DNA from 2 places in the Shewanella sp. GutDb-MelDb genome. Region 2 is predicted to be linked to the other one. Evidence: predicted binding sites of a transcription regulator. Region 2 holds the regulator's gene; the other holds the start of a gene.
What was found. The regulator sigma-54, encoded in region 2, starts transcription at its own class of promoters, with help from an activator protein. The targets are predictions, from matches to a motif close to GTTGGCACGNNNNTNGNNT.
Positions count from the first base shown of each region.

Region 1 (4,298 bases), on a different contig from region 2:
CCAAATGGAAATTCCTCCCCCCAGAAAAAAAGAAACAATCCTAAGCTCACAATACTGCCGTATATTTACGTTGGTAACGTGGCAACATCGTCTCATTTCCTAATAAACCACCTTGATGAATGTAGATAATCGCTGCATCTGGATATTCGGATAAATACTGCTCTACACACATCCAACCCTTAGGATCATACAGTAATTCAAACTCAATCCCCTGCTCACCCACTTTACGCCAAATGTCATAAAAGATTTTATATAGCTTTCCGAAATGATATTTTTTAGCTGTGCTTATTATCTCTGGGTGAAATGAAGTGTCATTGATTAGCTCAGAAAACTGCTGGTTAAGGTAGTCTTCATCTCCTACACAAGCACATGTCATTACTTTTATGTTGTTATTATTAAGTACAAAATATTCATTTAAGAATACCGCAGTAGTGCCGGTTCCAGACGGAAGAAAAACAGTCAATTCATCTAGCTGACTAGACGCGAACCAATTGACAATCTCTTTTGCAAGTTGGTGTACCCCTTCCCGAGCATAAAGACAACGGCCTCCCTCAGGAACAAACAAAGCCTTACTATCATTTGGTAGCACATCTTGCTCGATATACTCTTTACAGCCTCTACCCTTCCTATCAGCAACCAAAGATAGATCGATGACGTTTGCGCCATTCTCGACAGCCGCAGCATAATTTCCCTTTGACGATGCTAAAACTTGCGCTGCAATATGATCAGTATAAAAATCAAGTTTCCAGCCTTTTAATTTAGCTAAAGCTGACATTGAATAAAGCGAGTTTGCAACAGGAGAACCATAACCGACTAATCGGGTGATACCAGGGAAGTCGTTATGTAGAAAGTAAGCAAATTTACGTGCCTTATTACCAGAGAAATCTTTATGTAACAGATCATCTCTTTTTACAAAAACACGGCAACCATTAAAGTCGATACTATCAACTGGAGTGTGAGTAAACACAGCAAATTCTCTTAATGTAATGAGTGACTATTGTAACGCTTTACTTAGTGCAGTTTTGACCTCGATGTAAAAAAATCACTAACTTTTGGTCTATTCCGTTATTCGAAAACATTCATAAACCCCCAAACAGCATATAAAACAACCAACCAACACATGGCGTGATAATTGCTTTATACAATATAGCAGTGCCCACAGGGCAGTATATTTTTATAGTGAGGGATCTTTCATGGCAGTTTTACGCTTAGTGTTTAATATAGCTTGGTTTGTGTTGGGCGGTTTTGTAATGGGGCTAGCGTGGTGGTTAGCCGGCCTTTTGTGCTTTATTACCATTATTGGGATCCCATTCGGACGAGCTTGTTTCGTTATCGGTGAGATGACTTTTTGGCCATTCGGTCAAGACTCTATAAGTCGCCGCTCAATCACAGGGGTGGAAGATTTAGGCACGGGTGCTTTTGGTATGCTGGGCAATATTGTTTGGTTTTTATTGTTTGGTATCTGGCTTGCGATTGGTCATATCGTTCACGCTTTTGCATGCGCCGTTACCATTATTGGTATTCCGTTTGCAATACAGCATTTAAAGCTCGCCATTTTGAGCTTAACCCCTATAGGTCAAACCGTGGTAGCAAAAGCTTAAGCCTATGACAAAAGCACTTTTTCCAGCTGCGCAATTAGCGCAGCTGGACAATCTAAACTAATATCATGTCCCGCCGCTTCAAACTCAATCAGTTCAGTTTTATAATAAAGTGACAGTTGTACACTACAACTGGGATTAACTAGCCTATCAGAGCTGCCATTGAAAACAAAAATGGGCTGCTGTAAATTATCAGGGGTTTGAAAGTTAGCACAGGCCCATATTTGCCGAACGACATTATGCATCTTGCTTCGATAATCTAATCTGAGTTCACTCCAATGCTCACACATCGCTTGATTGTCACCATAACGCTCACTCGAGAGTTTAAGCGCTGTGCACTCTAACCAATGCACCGCCCCCTGCTTAACTCGCCCCAGATAGGCAGTAACGATGGCTTTTAGATTAAACCTTGCATACCAAGGAGATAAGTTAGCCGCACTTGCGTTGATAACAACCACCTTGCTTACTTTTTGTGGCGCTAAGCGAGCCATTTCAAGCGCGATCATTGCGCCCATAGAAAGCCCTATAAGACAGTTGTCATTGCCTGTTAGTTGTTTAACTAATGCCTTAGCGTATGCCGTTATGGTTAGCGGGCTGGTGCAATCACTCAATGTCCCATTGCCTAACGTATCGAGCGCGATAACATCAATTTTATTTGCTGCCACTTGCACCGTTAAATCATCTTCAAATTCTCGCCAATGACGCTTATCTCGCATCAGGCCCCTAATGAGTACCCAGCTTTGCATAGTCCGTCCTTAATTATCTTTTAGGCCTGCTGTCTTTTATAGTTATCTTTAGTCATACCAGTCTTGCATTGCAGCAGCGTATTGACGAGTTAATAACTCACAACTCATGTCCTCTATAGCTCGGCTCGCCGCTAAGTCCATTAGAAACTGCATCAATACAGTGTGTTTTCGCAACGTTCTAACATGTCGATGTTGCTTTTGAGGGTTAAATAAACCGGCAAAATTGAATAGCTGTCGTGGGTTTTTCTTTACCCATGCCCAAGAGCCCATCTCCAATGTCAAAGGCAACAACGGCGCGTCATTTTGCTTCATTGCCAAATAATCCCATATATCACCATGAGTACGATAAATAAGGCTCTGGGGGGAGAACTGATAATGATTATGGTGCGGGAAGCTTGCTTTATAAAGCTGCTTTAAATGGTAAATTTGGCCTAGACTCTTTATCGGTTGATGAGACCCTGCAAACGGAAACCAAATATGATCTGATAGTCCAAATCCTGAGTGTGCATCCAGTGAAATAACACTAGAAGCATTTGATCGCAATAATTCTACATAGTTGATTAAGGCGGCGGTTTCCGGCTCCACCCCTTTTTTGCCTCGATACCAGGGTAATAGCGGAGTCACTCTTTGCCCCCCCACTAAAAAAGTCACTTTCGTTGTCGCATCAATTGGCGCGTTACGCATTAAATCAACTTGCTGACCATTGCACCGAGTACCATTTAGCAAGCCTATTGGATTAACGATAGGCACAAATGCAATTCTAATTTTTGTTAACAGAATTTGTAACTGACTATCCCAGTCCAGCCTGGCTAATAGGCTTTCGAGTAAAGCGAGGATCACTTGAGTGCCAATTCTTTCAACTCCATGTACACCTCCGACAAACAGCACACAAGGCTTGTCTGCTGCTTCACTGCCTAGTTCAGCACAAATGACAGGGAAAGACTGATTTTTATAAGTCAATTCAGTTAGTGTTTTGGCTCGCAATTGTGGAAAGGATTCAATAAGGGTTGTTAGTGTATTGAGTTCTGGTGGCGTTATCTGCATCATACCACTTGCAAAAGAGATGAATAATGTCGTAAAAATAACAGCAGATTAAGACAAAGTGAGGTCAGCTACATGACAATATCTAACGGGTGATATCTAATCGTTCGAGCCTAATCAAACGAACTTAATCGACCATGTTGTCTTTTAATATTTTATCGACATCTATTTGTTTCAAACCTCGATTAAACAAGTCTCGCCACTTCTTTCCCTCTACATTATTTTTAAAGGCAATATAGAGTTCTTTCTTTGTCAGTGTACGCTTATTTAACTGAACTCGACTGGCGACAGACTCCATATCGGGTTGCGCAAGCAGGTAACGCAACACATAAACGTCAATAACCGCAGCGTCAATTCGTCCAGACACCACTTTTTTAATGTTATGGATGTCAGACGCGACCACTTCAACAGGCTGAACACCTTGAGCTATCATGTTATCGAGTTGCTCGGTATTGACATAACCTTGCACCACACCAATATTGTATTGGTTAAGATCGCTTTGCTCTGACCAACTAATAGGATGGCGTTTTTGCTCAACCAGTCCCAGCGGGCTGCTTCCCATCGAGTCTGAAAAAACAAACTTTTCTGTTGGATAAGCATATTCTGGTAAATATCCAGAGTATTTTGAGTCCGCTCTTGAAGCCATTCTTACCGCTCGGCTCCATGGATAAAAATCGACCTCCACTTTATGGCCTACCGCCGCAAGAGCAGCTCGCGTGATAGCAATACTCGCGCCCTCATTTTTGAGCTGACTTCCAGAATAAGGCGGCCAATGCAATGATGTTAAGTACAGGGTATCAGCACTCACCATTGGTGAGAAGCAAGCCGCTATCAGTAGCAACCGCCTAAGCGCTGGAACAATATTAATCGTTCGGCGTACATAATCCATTAAATAACAACACATGTGTATTTC
Region 1 covers NZ_PJBM01000226.1:2,615-6,912, forward strand. Annotated here, with positions in the region: gene CXF82_RS12015 (pyridoxal-phosphate dependent enzyme) at 47-967, opposite strand; gene CXF82_RS12020 (YccF domain-containing protein) at 1,194-1,601, shown strand; gene CXF82_RS12025 (alpha/beta fold hydrolase) at 1,604-2,344, opposite strand; gene CXF82_RS12030 (M14 family zinc carboxypeptidase) at 2,393-3,388, opposite strand; gene CXF82_RS12035 (substrate-binding periplasmic protein) at 3,513-4,196, opposite strand.
Region 1: a site for sigma-54 is predicted at 1,120-1,138, ahead of CXF82_RS12020 (YccF domain-containing protein). Genes of this name have one in related genera too.

Region 2 (4,298 bases):
AGTCACGGAAATTTGATTGCAGAAGGCACACCTGCCGAGATATTAGATAATCAGCAGGTTCGAGCAGTGTACTTAGGTGAACAATTCAGGCTATAGTTAACCCACAGTATGCGGGTTTAATTGTATAGCATTAGCTAAGTATATGAATACAATCAAAGTGTTGACTCTTTAAGCTCTCTTCGTCAAATCACCGAGCTTCAACGTTTAATTACAGTGTAGGGAATAGCGGTAAGATGAAAGCGTCACTCCAGCTCAAAATGGGTCAGCAGCTAACTATGACTCCACAATTACAGCAGGCTATTCGCCTTTTGCAATTGTCCTCTTTAGAGCTGCAGCAAGAGATCCAGCAAGCATTAGACTCTAATCCACTGCTTGAATTAGATGAAGAGCAATCCGATGGCGAGCCTATCAGCAACGAAGATAGAACCACCAGTGACTCTGACAGCTATTCAGAGTCGGATAGCGACAATGAATACAGCAGTAACACAGATGTTGATCCACAGCAGGATAGCGCTGCGGTAGACACCTCTGATGCATTAACGCAAGATTCAATGCCAGATGAACTCCCAATGGATACTACTTGGGATGAAGTCTATACCGTGTCTTCGAATTCAAGCTCCGGCGGAATGCGCGATGATGATATGCCATTCCAAGGCGAAACCACTGAAGGTTTATACGAACATCTTGAATGGCAGAAAAATCTAACGCCTTTTTCTGATAATGACCTAGCGATTGCCACCGCCATTATTGATGCGGTTGATGAGCGAGGTTACCTTACTCAGAATTGTGAAGATATTCTTGAAGCAATGGGCGATCCAGAGATCGAGATAGACGAAGTGGAAGCCGTACTCAAACGCGTGCAGCATTTCGACCCTATCGGCGTCGCAGCCAGAGATCTCAGTGAATGTCTGCTTATCCAATTAGCTCAATATGCAGAAACAACACCCCATATAGACAATGCTCGCCTGCTCATTAAAGATTACTTAGATTTGATTGCTGGACGTGATTTTAGGCAATTGATGCGTAAGACTAAGCTCAAAGAGGATGACCTGCGTGATGCTATCACGCTTATTCAAACCTTGAACCCAAGACCGGGCCTAGCAGTCACGCGAAGTAAAGACGAATATGTGATCCCCGACGTTTCAGTGACAAAAAAGAAAGGCCGTTGGGTGGTTGAACTCAACCCCGACTACATGCCAAAAATCAACGTCAATCAACACTATGCTTCGATGGCTCGTAGCCAAAAAAATCAAGCAGATGGCCAATTTATTCGTAGTCACTTACAAGAAGCTAAATGGTTTATTAAAAGCATTGAGAGTCGTAATGAGACCCTCCTAAAAGTCTCCAACTGTATTGTGAAGTTCCAACAGGGATTTTTCGAATATGGTGATGAAGCCATGAAACCTATGGTACTCAACGACATTGCTGAAGCCGTAGAGATGCATGAATCCACTATCTCAAGGGTGACCACACAAAAGTATATGCATACCCCTAGAGGTATTTTCGAGTTAAAGTATTTCTTCTCTAGTCATGTCGGAACCGACGACGGTGGAGAGTGCTCATCAACAGCAATTAGAGCGTTTATTAAGAAGTTAGTCGCAGCTGAAAACCAACAGAAACCATTAAGCGATAGCAAAATGGCGCAACTGTTGGCAGAACAGGGGATTAAAGTTGCTCGACGTACCATCGCGAAATACCGCGAAGCAATGATGATCCCGCCCTCAAACCAACGCAAGAGTTTATAACTAAAATTAGACACTTGGAGGAATCTTTCTATGCAAATTAACCTTACTGGGCATCACATTGAAATCACTGCGTCACTGCGCAGTTATGTTGAAGAAAAATTTACAAAGCTTGAACGTCATTTCGATCAGATCAATAATGTGCACGTCATATTGAATGTTGAAAAAATGCAACAGATTGCCGAAGCACGAATTCACCTGAAAAAAGGTGAAGTTTTTGCCACTTCGGAACATGCGGACATGTACGCCGCAATCGACTCCCTGATCGACAAATTAGATCGTCAGGTTATTAAACACAAAGAGAAGCTGACCAAACACTAACGATGGAACTATGTACCATCCTGCAGCCGGAATGCACTACCTGTGCCACTCCGGGCAGTAAGAAAAAAGTACTGGAACTCATCAGCGATATTGCCGCTGCCCAGTACCCTACCCTTTCTTCACAAGAGATTTTCGAAAGCCTGTTGGCTCGCGAAAAAATGGGTAGCACAGGTATAGGCAACGGTATAGCAATCCCTCACGGGAGATTGGCTAATATTGACCATCCATTGGGCATATTAATCAAATGTGAAACACCGATATCTTTTGACTCGATAGATAAGCAACCGGTTGATATATTATTTGCCCTGTTAGTGCCCGCAGATCAATGTGAGCAACATCTCGCGACGCTGTCTTCAATGGCAGAAAAGCTTAACGACAAAGCGATCGTGAAGCAGTTGAGAAAAAGTAAGAGTGAATCTGAGTTATACGACTTAATCACTCAATAGTGAGAGGTTTCTGATCTGTCGAGCTTAGTTTTTACGCATTTTTTGATGTTCAAGAAGTACAAGACATGAGCAAAGAGAAACGCTTACACACTCTTGTAGGAATAGCTTAGAAACACTTAAACCAGTGTTCCTAAGCTATTGTTGCCGTGTTATAGGCTATTTGTGGAGAATAATTAAACTGCATTGCCTCCGTATCGTCCCACCTCGCCAAAATGATGTATAAACTGCGGTAAAAACAAACCTAAAAGTGCAACTATCTCGACGGACTCAAGTCCGTAAGTCGCTAGAGATTACCGATATACAAGCAGTAAGATTTAACGACCTAGGCATTTATTACAGCAATATTATTTATTATTACCAACTAGCCTAAGCTATTGCTTTAAGCCAGAAAAAAGTTAATCTATAATCTTGTACACCCCGTATACATTTATAAAACATTAATTCTAACTTTTATTAGGTAGTGAAAAGATGAAACTCGTTCTAGTCTCTGGTCGTTCCGGCTCAGGCAAATCAGTACTGTTAAGAATGCTAGAAGATCTCGGCTATTATTGTGTCGATAATCTACCATTGCCAATGATGGGCACCCTGCTTGAACAACTTTCTGGTAACTCAGAGTTAGTCGCTATTAGTGTTGATATCCGCAACATGCCAGAAAAAGAGAACGAATGGATTAAGCATCTGACCAATTTGCCAGAAGGCGTGGAGTTATTGAGCTTCTTTTTAAACTCTAGCGATGAAGTGCTCCTCAAGCGCTACAACGAAACTCGTCGTCTGCACCCTTTGTCTCATGCAAACATTTCATTAAAAGAAGCAATTCAGCTTGAAGGGCGCCAGTTGGAACCGCTCGCTAAGATCGTTGACCATTATATTGATACTTCTACCCTCAATATTTACGATCTCAATGACCAAGTACGTGAGATCTTATTAGGCAACGTCGATAAAGAGCTGATGATCAAGTTTGAGTCTTTTGGGTTTAAACATGGCATGCCAACTGAAGCTGATTTTATGTTTGACGTTCGATTTCTTCCAAATCCACATTGGGAGCCGGATCTCCGACCCATGACAGGGCTCGATAAACCCGTGCAAGAGTTTTTAAATCTGCACCCTACAGTCAATAAGTTTATCTGGCAGATCGAGAATTTATTGGAGACTTGGTTACCCGATTTAGAACGTAACAACCGCAGCTACCTCACTATCGCTATTGGTTGTACTGGTGGCCAGCATCGCTCTGTTTATGTCACAGAACGACTCGCTGAACACTTCAAAAAAGGCCGACATAAAGTCACTTCTAGCCATAGAGAGTTAAAAAATGCCAACGATTGAACGGCAAGTCACCATCTGCAATAAGCTCGGGCTACATGCCAGAGCGGCAACAAAATTGGTGGTTTTAGCCTCAGAATTTGATGCCCAAATCACTATTATTCAAGGTGAAAAGCAAGCTTCAGCGGTAAGTGTACTAGGCTTACTCATGTTAGAAACTGGAATGGGTAAATCCATACAGCTTCTCGCCAACGGCCCAGATGCAAAACCAGCGTTAGATGCCATATGTCATTTGATCAATACCAAATTCGACGAAGATAATTAGTCCGTCCATTTTCCTAATATTTGTTATTTATCCCCCTTTACTTACGTTATGATAAGCGCCTTTTAAAAGACCCTGCGAGGGACCCATGCCGATTGAAGTCTTAGACAACGAAACAACAGACCAACGCCTCAATCAGCTAAATAAAGCATTAGGTAGCGGGATGTTTGTTCATGTCCGCAATATGTTGCAGGATATGGCAGCCAC
Region 2 covers NZ_PJBM01000241.1:11,272-15,569, forward strand. Annotated here, with positions in the region: gene lptB (LPS export ABC transporter ATP-binding protein) at 1-96, shown strand, start outside; gene CXF82_RS15495 (RNA polymerase factor sigma-54) at 234-1,745, shown strand; gene hpf (ribosome hibernation promoting factor) at 1,776-2,063, shown strand; gene ptsN (PTS IIA-like nitrogen regulatory protein PtsN) at 2,066-2,509, shown strand; gene rapZ (RNase adapter RapZ) at 2,978-3,832, shown strand; gene CXF82_RS15515 (HPr family phosphocarrier protein) at 3,819-4,094, shown strand; gene mgtE (magnesium transporter) at 4,180-4,298, shown strand, end outside.